Regions from separate parts of the Streptomyces sp. NPDC006208 genome, predicted to be linked through region 3. Evidence: riboswitches for the same ligand, from Rfam matches in the RefSeq annotation. Region 3 holds a riboswitch; each other region holds the start of a gene.

Region 1 (4,203 bases), on a different contig from region 3:
CCTGCCGATCCCCTGTCCGCTCGGCCAGCGCCGCCCGTTCCAGGTAGTCGTCGGGGTCCGAGGTGAGCGCGAGCTGCAGCCCGGGATCGAGGCTGCCCGAGCGGTACTGGGCGGTCGCGAAGGAACCGAGGGCGTTGCGGGAGGCGTTGAGCCGCTCGGTCCTGCGGGCGGCCTCGTCGCGCAGCCTGCCGAGCGACCTGCGGGCGCTCGCGGTCTCCTCCCGGGCCCCGTTGTACTTCTCGGTGGCCACCTCGGCCTCCTGGTAGAGCCTGTCGACCCGGGCCTTGATCTGTGCGGGGGTGAGCCGGGGTTCGGCGTGCCCGGTCCCTTCGAAGGCGGTGGCCGTCGCGGCGCCGGCGAGCGCGAGAGTGGCGGCCGTACGAGCGGCCTGGCCGCCGAACGGTTGCTGCCTGGGTTTCCGGTGCGCTGCCACGGGGGCGTCCACGTCCTTCCGTTCCCTGCGGGTCCGGCGGCGCGCCGCACAGGGGAAGCGGCCCGCCGCCGGACATCTCGGCGGTGGCGGCCGAACCGTCCGGCTGCTCAACGGCGTTGGGGAGTCGGCCACCTGACGAAGGACGCTAAGCCCGGCGGTCACGGGACAGCGGACCAAGGACCGAAAGTGAACGAAGGTGGACAGCTCGGACCGCTTTCTGTATGCGGGTTCCTCGCCCGGGCCCACATTCCCGCGCCGGCCTGACCGATGCTCCGAATGAGGCTCCCCTTACAGGAGGGCAGTGGTAGGGGCAGGGCTAGGCTCCGCCTCATGGACGTACTCATCAATGTCTTCGTCGCCCTGCACATCATCGGCATCGCCTCCTTGCTGGGCGGCTTCCTGACCCAGATGAAGGCGATGGGCGCGGGCACGGCGCGCTTCACCCCGGCGATGCTGCACGGTGCCCTGACGATGCTGATCACGGGCGTGGCGCTGGTGGGCCTGAACCAGGCGGACGACCAGCCGGTGAACAACCTCAAGATCGGCATCAAGCTCGCGGTCCTGGTGGTGATCCTGGCACTGGTCTACGTCAAGCGCGACGAGGAGAAGGTCGACAAGGCGGTGTTCGGCGCGGTCGGCGGCCTGACCGTGGCGAACATCTTCATCGCGACCCTGTGGACGTGAGACGTCCCCGAGGACAGCGCAGCGCCCGGGCGGCTCGGCCGCCCGGGCGCTGTTTTGCGCTTCGCCCCGGTCAGGCCGGGCGGACGCTGCCGTAGATCGGCATGTAGTAGATGGACTCCTCGCGGACGTTCGCGCCCGGCTTGGGGGCGTGGATCATCTTGCCGCCGCCGATGTAGATGCCGACGTGGCTGATGTCGTCGTAGAAGAAGACCAGGTCTCCGGGGACCAGGTCGCTCGTCGCGACCCGCTGGCCGACCTTCACCTGGTCCCAGGTGGTACGCGGCAGCTCGACGCCGGCGGCCTTCCACGCCGCCTGGGTCAGGCCGGAGCAGTCGTAGGAGCTGGGGCCGGTCGCGCCCCAGACGTACGGCTTGCCGATCTGGGCGCGGGCGAAGGCGAGCACCTTGTCGGCCTTGGCGGCATAGCCGCTGTCGGGCGATGTGCCCGTGCCGGTGCCGGTGCCGGTACCCGTCCCCGGGCTCGTGTCGTTCTGCTGCTCCTGCTGCCGGCGCTCGGCCTCCGCCTGGGCTCGGGCCTCCGCCTCCGCCTTGGCCTTCGCCTCGGCCTTGCGGCGCGCCTCCTCCTCCTTCTGGCGCTCGATCTCCGCGAGCCGGGCCTTCTCCTGCGCCGTCAGCTTCGACAGCAGTTCGCGCGCCTCGGCGAGCTTGGTCTGCACGGTCCGCTTGCTCTCGCGCAGCGCCTGCTGCGACTCGGTGAGGGACTCGAGGCTCTTCGTCGCCTCGGACCGCTGCTCGGCGGCGGCTGCCCGCTCGGTCTCGTACTCGCTGATCGTCTCGCGCTGCTGGTCCGTCATCCGGTCCATCAGCTGACTCTGGTCGAAGTACGCCTGGGGACTGTCGGCGAACAGCAGGGCGGCGGTCGGGGTGACCGCGCCCGTGCGGTACTGCGCCGCGGCGTAGTTGCCCAGCGCCCGGCGGGACTCGTTCAGCTTCTCGGTGCGCTGGGCGGCCTCGTCGAGAAGCTTGCCGACCTCGCGGCGCTTCCCCTCCGTGGCCTCCTTGGCCTTGTTGTACCTCTGCGTCTCCGTGCCGGCCTGCCGGTACAGGTCGTCGACCTTCTTCTGCACCTCCTCGATGGAGGGCTTCGGCTCGGCGGGCGCGGCGCCTGCGCTCTGCGAGGACAGCAGGGTGACACCGGCGAGGGCGGCCGTGGTGAACCCGACGGCGGTCGAGGGTTTCGCCGTACGGCTGCGGGGCTTGCGATGCGACGCCAAGGCCGACATCTCCTTCTTCCGTGGACCGCCTACCGGGTTAGCTGTCGGGTTCGGGCGAACGGAAGATGCCCTACGGACCAGTTCGAGACGGGTCCGATTCACCCCAGTTGTGCATAGTGGGTCCCCGGTTCCGAACTTCCTTGCGGAAGGCCAGGATTCGGCGCAGACCGCCCGATGTGACGTGGGTCGCCAGGGGGGTACGGGCCGTCTGGACGAGCACGCTAGCCAACTCGTGCGGCTGCTGGGAAGGTTGATGTTCGATTTGTCCGATACATTTTCGTGACCTTGCCTCAGGCATGGGTGAGGGGTACCGGGGGTAACCGGGACTCCGTCATGTCCGGAGCCGGTCCTGGCCTACAGGTCAGCGCGCTGCGCGCGGGTGCGGACATCGGGCCGGGACCCGGTTCCGAGCCCGCCGCCGTACCACTTCCCGCTCCCGGGAGTGCGGGGTTTCGGGCGGCGTCCACGTCTGTCGGTGGGGCGGCCTAGACTCGTAGAGCGATGAGCAGCCTCTTTGACGACAGCTTCCTGGCAGACCTCCAGCCCCACGCGGAGGAGCACCCGCCGCCCCCAGAGGAGTCGGCTCCGGAGCAGGTTCCGGACGATCTCTTCGAGGGCGCTTTCGACGTGCCCCCGGCCAGGGACGGGTACTACCGCGACGGAGCTCCGCGCCCCGTCCTGGACCCGGCAGCCCTCCTCGAAGGGCTGAACGAACAGCAGCGCGCCGCCGTCGCGCACACCGGGTCGCCGCTGCTCATCGTCGCCGGAGCAGGATCCGGCAAGACCCGGGTGCTCACCCACCGGATCGCCCACCTGCTCGCGACCCGCCATGTGCACCCCGGCCAGATACTGGCGATCACCTTCACCAACAAGGCCGCCGGTGAGATGAAGGAGCGTGTCGAGCAGCTCGTCGGGCCGCGGGCGAACGCGATGTGGGTCTCCACGTTCCACAGCGCATGCGTCCGTATCCTGCGCCGCGAGTCCAAGAAGCTGGGTTTCACCTCGTCGTTCTCGATCTACGACGCGGCCGATTCGAAGCGGCTGATGGCCCTCGTCTGCCGGGACCTGGACCTCGACCCGAAGAAGTTTCCGCCGAAGTCCTTCAGCGCCCAGATCTCGAACCTGAAGAACGAGCTGATCGACGAGGAGACCTTCGCGGACCGCGCGGCTGGGGGTACCTCCCAGGCCGGAGGCTCTGGGGGAGGTTTCGAGAAGACGCTGGCCGAGGCGTACCGCATGTACCAGTCGCGGTTGCGCGAGGCCAACGCCCTCGACTTCGACGACATCATCATGACCACCGTCCACCTGCTGCAGGCGTTCCCGGACGTGGCCGAGCACTACCGGCGACGGTTCCGGCACGTCCTGGTGGACGAGTACCAGGACACCAACCACGCTCAGTACACACTCGTGCGCGAGCTGGTGGGCACGGGATACGAGGACCTGGGGCCTGCCGAGCTGTGCGTCGTCGGTGACGCCGACCAGTCGATCTACGCCTTCCGTGGGGCCACCATCCGCAACATCCTCCAGTTCGAGGAGGACTACCCGGAGGCGACGACGATCCTGCTGGAGCAGAACTACCGCTCCACCCAGACGATCCTCTCGGCCGCCAACGCGGTCATCGAGCGCAACGAGAGCCGCCGTCCGAAGAATCTGTGGACCAACGCCGGGGCCGGTGCGCAGATCACCGGCTATGTCGCGGACACCGAGCACGACGAGGCCCAGTTCGTCGCCGACGAGATCGACCGGCTGACCGACAACGCGGAGGCGAAGGCCGGCGACGTCGCCGTCTTCTACCGGACGAACGCCCAGTCCCGTGTCTTCGAGGAGATCTTCATCCGCGTCGGACTGCCGT
Region 2 (4,203 bases), on a different contig from region 3:
GAGACCACCGTCAACCTCATCGGCAACGGTATGTACGCGCTGCTGCGCAACCCCGTTCAGCGCGAGCGGCTGGAGCGCTCCCTCGCGGCCGGCGAGAGCGAGCTGCTGGCGACCGGCGTCGAGGAACTGCTGCGCTACGACGGGCCGGTGGAACTCGCGACCTGGCGTTTCGCCACCGAGCCGCTCACCATCGGCGGGCAGTCCATCGCGGCGGGCGACCCCGTCCTCGTCGTGCTCGCGGCAGCCGACCGCGACCCGGAGCGCTTCAGCGCCCCGGACACGCTCGACCTGTCCCGGAGTGACAACCAGCACCTCGGGTACGGGCACGGCATCCACTACTGCCTCGGTGCGCCGCTGGCCAGGCTGGAGGGACAGACCGCGCTCGCGACGCTGCTCCGAAGAATGCCGGATGTACGACTTGCGGGCGATCCGGACGATTTGCGGTGGCGTGGGGGACTCATCATGCGCGGATTGCGCACTCTGCCCGTTGAGTTCACACCTTCCGGAAACTGACGCACGATCAATATCGTGACTTTCACGTGATCTCCGCTGCATCGACTTGTGACTCACGTGCGATCCGGCTACGTTCACCGTCGACTCGGCCGTACCAGCAGGCACGCAGTCATCTGTAGTCACGCGAAAGGCAACCGCATGCGCTCCGGGAACGGACGGCACCGCCGACCCCGTCAGGCTCCGGCACTCCTCGTCGCGGCGGGGGTGACCGGCTCCGCCATCGCCATTCCGCTGCTCGGCGCCGGATCCGCCTCCGCGGCGGAAGGGGCCACATGGGACCGCGTCGCCGAGTGCGAGAGCGGTGGCATGTGGAGTGCCGACCTCGACAACGGGTACTACGGCGGGCTGCAGTTCTCGCAGGAGACCTGGGAGGACTACGGCGGCACGGCGTACGCGCCCAGCGCCGACCTCGCCAGCCGCTCCCAGCAGATAGCCGTCGCCGAGAAGGTGCTCGACGCGCAGGGGCCCGAGGCGTGGCCCATGTGCGGTGCGATCGCCGGGCTGCAGGGCGATGACGCCGCGGCCGGTGTCGATCCGGGTGTGGAGCTGGGCGAGGTGGTGTCTCCGGAGCCGAGCGCTCCGGCCGGGTCGAAGGATCCCGGCACGAGTGACGCGCCGAAGAGCACACCGGACAAGTCAGATTCAAAGGACGAATCAGACGTATCGGACCCGGCGGGGCAGTCCGACCCGACCGAGGGCGCTTCCGGGGATCCGGCTCCCGAGGGTTCCGACGCGGCGAACGGCACCGGTAAGCACCGGGGTGAACCCGCTCCCGACGAGGCGGAATCAGGCAATACGGACAAGGGCCGTGAAACTGGTCGTCACGCCTCACGCGGTGACAGTTCGGAGCGGGCGGCCGCAGAAGCGGACGCCGAGCCCGGCGCCTACACCGTCCGGCCCGGCGACAGCCTGTGGGCCATCGCCGACGAGCGCGAGGTGTCCGGCGGCTGGAAGGCGATCTATCAGGCCAACGAGGAGACCGTAGGCGCCGACCCCGATCTCATCCTCCCCGGCCAGAGCCTTGATCTCGATCTGAAGTAGCGGCAGTTCGCGGCGTTATGTCCGTTCTGTTCGAGTGAGACAAGGGTCTCTTTGCGGCAACTCGCGTACCACGCTTGCGCGATCCGGCCATCTCGGGCCTGACCTGCGAAAAAGGGACTTTCCTTCCGTCCGGTTCGGGCGATTTCTCCCCGATGTTCACGCTTTGAACATCGGGGAGGGCTGTGTCTACGGTCTGACCGCTCGCCATCGCGGGCCCCGTCGACCGTCACGCCGAATCCTGCCGCCGGTCGGGGGGAACAGTCGTCGCTCACAGCGCCGTAGGCAGGAGCGGGGGACCCAAGGTAAGTGCCGGGCCCGGACGTTGAGACCGACGGACGGAACCGGCTTGGGGTGAAGCCGCGCACCAGGTGCGCGGCCGGGCACTCGTCCCATGGTTCCTGAGGGAACCGGGGACACCCCACCGGCCCGAACCCGACAGCTCACCTCGCAGGCGTCGGTGAGGAGATGTCCCATGCTGCGCGCCACCACGCTCAAGCGCCGTCGCCCGTCCAAGGCCACCCGTTTCGCCACGCTCGTCGGCGTCACCGGTGCCGCCGTCGCCGTCCCCGTCCTCGGTGCCACCTCCGTGTCCGCCGCGACCGCGTCCGAGTGGGACACCGTCGCCCAGTGCGAGTCCGGCGGCAACTGGTCCGTCAACACCGGCAACGGTTTCTACGGCGGACTGCAGTTCTCCGCCTCCACCTGGGCCGCATACGGCGGCTCCGCCTATGCCGCGACCGCCGACCAGGCGTCGAAGTCGCAGCAGATCGAGATAGCCGAGAAGGTCCTCGCCGGCCAGGGCAAGGGCGCGTGGCCGCACTGCGGCGTGAACCTGTCCAGTGCCCCGTACGCCGGCGGCGCCGAGGCCGCGAAGCCCGCCCCGAAGCGGGCCGAGGCCCCGGTCACCCGTTCCGAGCGCCCGGCGGCCCCGGCGAAGAAGGCCGCCAAGAAGGCCGAGTACAAGGTCAAGGCCGGCGACACCCTGAGCTCGATCGCCAAGACCGAGAAGGTCAAGGGCGGCTGGAAGAAGCTGTACGACCTGAACAAGGACGTCATCAAGGACGTCAATGTGATCAACCCGGGTCAGCTGCTCCGCCTGGGCTGACCCCCTCCGGGGACGCGCGGCGTCCCCAGGGGCTTCCGCACACCGGTGGACCCGGCGGACCACCGGCTGCCGCGGCAGGCCCCGTCCCCCACTCGCCCCGGTCCGGCGCACCCTTCCCCCCTTGGTGCCGGACCGGGGTTCAGTCGTTTCGGCCCGCTCGCGGAAGCGGTTACCGACGGGTAGATCCGGCACCATTTGTCCGGCAGCGGCGGTCTTGATGCCCTTTTTCGTCCCAGGGGGCGGGCATCGGGCAGCCGATGCCCGCGAGGCGGTTAGGCTCTTGCCGCAAGGCCAAGAGACCTGCACTACCAGCGTCACATCCCAGAAGGAGATGCTCGTGCCGTCCATCGACGTCGTCGTAGCCCGGGAAATCCTGGACTCCCGAGGCAACCCCACGGTCGAGGTCGAGGTTGGCCTCGACGACGGCAGCACGGGTCGTGCTGCCGTTCCGTCCGGCGCCTCCACCGGTGCATTCGAGGCCCTCGAGCTCCGCGACGGTGACCAGAACCGTTACCAGGGCAAGGGCGTCGAGAAGGCCGTCCTCGCCGTCATCGAGCAGATCGGCCCGGAGCTCGTCGGTTACGACGCCACCGAGCAGCGCCTGATCGACCAGGCGATGTTCGACCTGGACGCCACCCCGGACAAGTCCTCGCTCGGTGCCAACGCCATTCTCGGCGTCTCCCTCGCCGTGGCACACGCCGCGTCCGAGGCCTCCGACCTGCCGTTGTTCCGCTACCTCGGCGGCCCGAACGCGCACCTGCTGCCCGTTCCGATGATGAACATCCTGAACGGCGGCTCGCACGCCGACTCCAACGTGGACATCCAGGAGTTCATGATCGCGCCGATCGGCGCGGAGTCCTTCTCCGAGGCCCTGCGCTGGGGCACCGAGGTGTACCACACCCTCAAGAAGGTCCTGAAGCAGAAGGGCCTGTCCACCGGCCTCGGCGACGAGGGCGGCTTCGCGCCGAACCTCGACTCCAACCGCGCCGCCCTGGACCTGATCCTCGAGGCCATCAAGGAAGCCGGCTACGCGCCCGGCAAGGACATCGCGCTCGCGCTCGACGTCGCCGCCTCCGAGTTCTACAAGGACGGCGCCTACGAGTTCGAGGGCAAGGCCCGCTCGGCCGCCGAGATGACCGAGTACTACGAGGAGCTCGTCGCCTCGTACCCGCTGGTCTCCATCGAGGACCCGCTGTTCGAGGACGACTGGGCCGGCTGGAAGGTCCTCACCGACAAGCTGGGCACCAAGGTGCAGATCGTCGGCGACGACCTCTTCGTCACCAACCCGGAGCGCCTGGCCCGTGGCATCGAGGACGGCGCGGCCAACGCCCTGCTCGTCAAGGTCAACCAGATCGGTTCGCTGACCGAGACGCTGGACGCCGTGGAGCTCGCCCAGCGCAACGGCTTCAAGTGCATGATGTCCCACCGCTCCGGTGAGACCGAGGACGTCACCATCGCCGACCTGGCCGTCGCCACCAACTGCGGACAGATCAAGACCGGCGCCCCGGCCCGCTCCGAGCGCGTCGCCAAGTACAACCAGCTGC
Region 3 (4,203 bases):
TGCTCACCGCCGTGCCGCAGCGCGGGCGTCCGCGCTACCGGCCGCGCGCGGCCCGCGTGTGGCGGAGCAAGGCGGTCCGCGCGGGTGTGCTGATCACGCTGCTGGCCCTGTGCGGACTGGTGATCCTCGCGCTGGTACGGGAACAGACCGGCACCCACGGGTTCCTGGTCGGGCTCGGACTCGCCACCCTGCCCGTCCCGCTGCTCATGACGGCCTTCCGCTGGCTGGACCGGGTCGAACCGGGCCCCTGGCGCAATCTCCTCTTCGCGTTCTCGTGGGGCGCCTGCGCCGCCGCGCTGATCGCGATCATCGCCAACACCTTCGCGACCCGCTGGATCGCCACGGCCACCGCCGATCCGGCATCGGCGGACACGCTCGGCGCGACCGTGATCGCGCCGGTCGTCGAGGAGAGCGCCAAAGCCGCCGCGATCCTGCTGATCTTCCTCTTCCGCCGCCGTGACTTCACAGGGATCGTCGACGGCGTGGTGGTGGCCGGCTTCACCGCGACCGGTTTCGCCTTCACCGAGAACATCCTCTATCTCGGGAACGCCTTCGGCGAGGACCAGGAGATCGGCACCTCGGGACTGGCGTCCGTGACCGCCGCGACCTTCTTCGTACGCATCGTGCTGTCGCCGTTCGCGCACCCCCTCTTCACGGTGCTGACCGGCATCGGCTTCGGGATGGCCGCGCTCGCCGCCCGGCGCCGCCGGATCCGCCGCATCGCGCTGCCGCTGCTGGGTCTCGTCCTCGCGATGGGCGTGCACGCCCTGTGGAACGGCTCCGTCTCGCTGTTCGGCCCGTGGGGCTTCTACGCGGTGTACGGGGCGTTCATGGTGCCCGCGTTCGGGCTGCTGACCTGGCTGACGATATGGACCAGGCAGCGCGAGCTGCGCACGATATCCCTGCAGTTGCCCGCGTACGCCGCGGCCGGCTGGCTGCTGCCCGCCGAGCCGCCCGCACTGTCGTCCATGCGGGCGCGCACGATGGCCCGCGACTTCGCCCGGCGGACCTACGGCCCGGCCGCGGGGCATGCTGTCTCGGAGTACGAGGCGTTCGCGACCTCGCTCGCGTTTCTGCGCCACCGGGCCCACCGCGGCGCGATGGGCCCGGACTTCGCGGAGCGCGAGCAGGAGCTGCTCCACCATCTGTGGCAGCGCAGGGAGGTGGCCGGTCCCTCGCTCAGCTATGCGGCGCAGGCCACCGGACGGGTGCGGGTGCCACCTCCGTACCGCAACTACGGCGGGCCCAACCCCTACCGGATCTGACGAAGGGCGGGACCGGCAGCCCGGAGGTCGGGGGACACCGCGACCGCCGGGGTACGCGGTGCCCGCCACCGGTGCGCGGGCAGCCGGAAGCCGCCCGGCCCCGTACTCACCACGGGGGTGAGGGGGCGGGCGATCCGGACGGAAAAGCGGTGAATCGGCCGGTGTGGGGACCGTCAGACGGTGAGGCCCTTGTCCCGCAGCCACGCCATCGGGTCGAGACCCGAGCCGCCCGCGGTGTGCACCTCGAGGTGCAGGTGAGGCCCGGTGACATTGCCGGTCGCGCCGACGCGGCCGATCGTCTCGCCGGTGGTCACCTTCTGGCCCGCGGTGGCGGTCATCGAGGAGAGGTGGGCGTACCAGACCTCGGTGCCGTCCTCGAGCTCGAGGACGATGCGGTAGCCGTACGAACCGGACCAGCCGGCCGATGTGACGGTGCCGCCGTGCACCGCCTTGACCGGCGTGCCCGTCGGGGCCGCGAAGTCCAGGCCGGTGTGCTGGCCGGAGGACCACATGGAGCCGGACTCGCCGTAGGTGGAGGTGATCGTGTACGAGGAGGTGGGCAGCGAGTAGCTCGCGGCGAGCTTGGCGAGGCGCTCGGCCTCCGCCTTGGCCGCGGCGGCCTCCTCGGCCTTGCGCTTCTCCTCCGCGGCCTTGGCCTCTGCCGCGGTCTGCTGCTTCTCGGCCAGGGCAGCCGCCTGCTCGGCGGCGGCCTTCTCGGCTGCGGCCTTCGCCTCGGCGTCCACCTCGGCCTGCTGCTGCTCGGCCTGCTGCAGGATCCGGGCGCGCAGCGCCTCGCCCGCGTCGGCCGTCCGCTGGGAGCCCGCCGCGTCGCCGTCGGCGACGGCGGTCGTCACGCCGCCGAGCGTCGTGGTGTTGTCGTTCCCCGAGTCCGAGTCGTCGGACATGAGGGAGCCGACGCCCGGCAGGGACTTGGCGTCGGGGAGTTTGTCCGTGATCGCGTCGGGAAGCGATATCGAGACCGCCGGCTTGTCCTGCGCGGTGGCCATGCCACCCGCGCCGACTGCGGCGATCACACCGACGCCGAGCACCGTGGAGCTACGGGCGAGACCGCCGCGCTGCTTGACGACCCGGTGCCGGCCGCGCACCGGACGGACGGAGTCCGCGGTGGGGTTCCATTCCTCCCACTCCCGCTCCCCGGCATCGTCACCGAAGGGACTCGTTACGAAGGGGGCCTCGGGGGCAGGCATGTTGGACGCCACGAAGGCGCACTCCTTTCCTTCCTTCTCGCCTACCGGGTTAGCTGACGGGTTCGGAGCAGGAAGGTCTCCTACAGGCACTTCGGCCGCGTACAGCACGGCAAAAGACGCCCGATTCACCCCAATTGGTGGTTCCCCGGTTCCCTTGCGGGATTCGGCGCGTGCGCACGGTGCCGTCTCTTGCGACGGTTGTGACGACCGCGCTGCGTTATCGAACGTTAATAGACACGGGGGCCGGATTCCAAGCTGTTCCGACTGATCATTAACGGCTTTGGCCAGGACTTATCTGGACACAACCGTCCGGAATCGGGCGACTTGATCGCCACTCAGGACACTCCCTGTTCTGACGGTTCGTCAAATGTTATGCGGAGTGGTGTCCTTCGATCACACAGCGTGGCGCCGGGGTCGCTACTCCTCCTCTGCGGCCGTCACGGGCACCCTCGCGCCCGGCTCCGGCCGTCTCTCCGCGGGCCGGGCGACCGCCAGCAGCGCCATGTCGTCGTTCGCCCCACCGCCGGTGTGCCGTCGTACGTCGGCGACCACCGCGTCGAGCAGTTCCTCGGGCCCGGCGAACAGCCGGCCGCGCAGCCGCGCCCGGGGGTCGTAGAACACCCCGTCGGCATCGCGCGCCTCGGACAGCCCGTCGGTGTAGAACAGCAGCGTGGACCCGGCGGGCACCCGATACTCCTCCGCCCGGTCCGGCCACCTCCCCAAGTCCCCCATTCCCAGGGGAAGCGACGCCTCGGACGGCACCAGGCTGTCCACCTTCCCGTCGCCGTGCAGCACCAGCGGATCCGGATGGCCGCGGTTCACCAGCCGCACCAGGCCGCCCTCGCGCGGGATCTCACCCAGTACGGCTGTGGTGAAGCTCTCGACGGCGTCCAGGCCCTCCCGCAGGGGGGTCTCGCGTGCCAGTGCCCGCTCCAGCCGCAGGGCCACGCCCTCCAGCGAGCCCTCCTGCTCGGCCGCCTCGCCGAAGGCCCCGACGATGACGGCCACGACCGCCACCGCGCCCATCCCCTTGCCGCGTACGTCCCCGACGATCAGCCGCACACCGTGCGGCGTCTCCTGCACGGCGAACAGATCGCCGCCGATGAACGCGTCCGCCTGGGCGGCCTCGTACCGAGCAGCCACCTGCAGTCCGCCGATCCGCCCCGCCGGTTCCGGCAGCACGGCCCGCTGCGCCGCCTCCGCGATCCCCCGCGCGGAGGCGAGCCGCTCGCCACTGCGCCGGACGACCGTGTTGATCAGCAGGGCGAGCGCCGAGACGGTGACCACGGTGCTCACCTCGGTGTACGACGTGATCTCCCCGATGGACTGGTTGTAGAAGTGCAGGCCGGTCACACCCATGACCGCCGCGATCCCGGTCAGCAATGTCATGAACCAGCTGAAGAGCGGTGCGGCGATCAGCGGAGCCGCCGCGAACATCGGGACCGCGGTGAACTGGGGCGGAGTCAGCAGATCGAAGACCACCCCACCGACGATCATCAGCGGGGGCAGCACTCGGACGAGGCTCTGAGCGCTCCAGATCCTGCCCTGCTCTCGCCCCAATGCCGTTCTCCTGCCCGGTCCTCCTCCGGGCGCGGACGGTACCGCGCCCCCTCAAGGCTCCCGGCTGCCGGGCCGAACAGCGACCCGCCGTCCTCCGACCGGGCGAAGGGGCCGGCTCTCCGGCACACGACAAAGGCCCGGTTCCCGATCTTTTCGATCGGGAACCGGGC

What was found. A riboswitch is a leader RNA that binds a small molecule or an ion and turns the genes downstream of it on or off. The one in region 3 is predicted to bind cyclic di-AMP.
Region 1: another riboswitch for cyclic di-AMP. It lies ahead of ABZ208_RS08785 (NlpC/P60 family protein); the one in region 3 lies ahead of ABZ208_RS05920 (M23 family metallopeptidase).
Region 2: another riboswitch for cyclic di-AMP. It lies ahead of ABZ208_RS20265 (transglycosylase family protein); the one in region 3 lies ahead of ABZ208_RS05920 (M23 family metallopeptidase).

The regions. Positions count from the first base shown of each region.
Region 1 is NZ_JBEXSW010000008.1:160,636-164,838, forward strand. Features, by position in the region: gene ABZ208_RS08775 (NlpC/P60 family protein) at 1-445, opposite strand, end outside; gene ABZ208_RS08780 (hypothetical protein) at 764-1,117, shown strand; gene ABZ208_RS08785 (NlpC/P60 family protein) at 1,188-2,360, opposite strand; cyclic di-AMP (ydaO/yuaA leader) riboswitch at 2,363-2,524, opposite strand; gene pcrA (DNA helicase PcrA) at 2,853-4,203, shown strand, end outside.
Region 2 is NZ_JBEXSW010000023.1:78,581-82,783, forward strand. Features, by position in the region: gene ABZ208_RS20255 (cytochrome P450) at 1-513, shown strand, start outside; gene ABZ208_RS20260 (transglycosylase family protein) at 652-1,554, shown strand; cyclic di-AMP (ydaO/yuaA leader) riboswitch at 1,819-2,023, shown strand; gene ABZ208_RS20265 (transglycosylase family protein) at 2,027-2,659, shown strand; gene eno (phosphopyruvate hydratase) at 2,997-4,203, shown strand, end outside.
Region 3 is NZ_JBEXSW010000006.1:16,177-20,379, forward strand. Features, by position in the region: gene ABZ208_RS05915 (PrsW family intramembrane metalloprotease) at 1-1,265, shown strand, start outside; gene ABZ208_RS05920 (M23 family metallopeptidase) at 1,439-2,485, opposite strand; cyclic di-AMP (ydaO/yuaA leader) riboswitch at 2,497-2,652, opposite strand; gene ABZ208_RS05925 (PP2C family protein-serine/threonine phosphatase) at 2,891-4,033, opposite strand.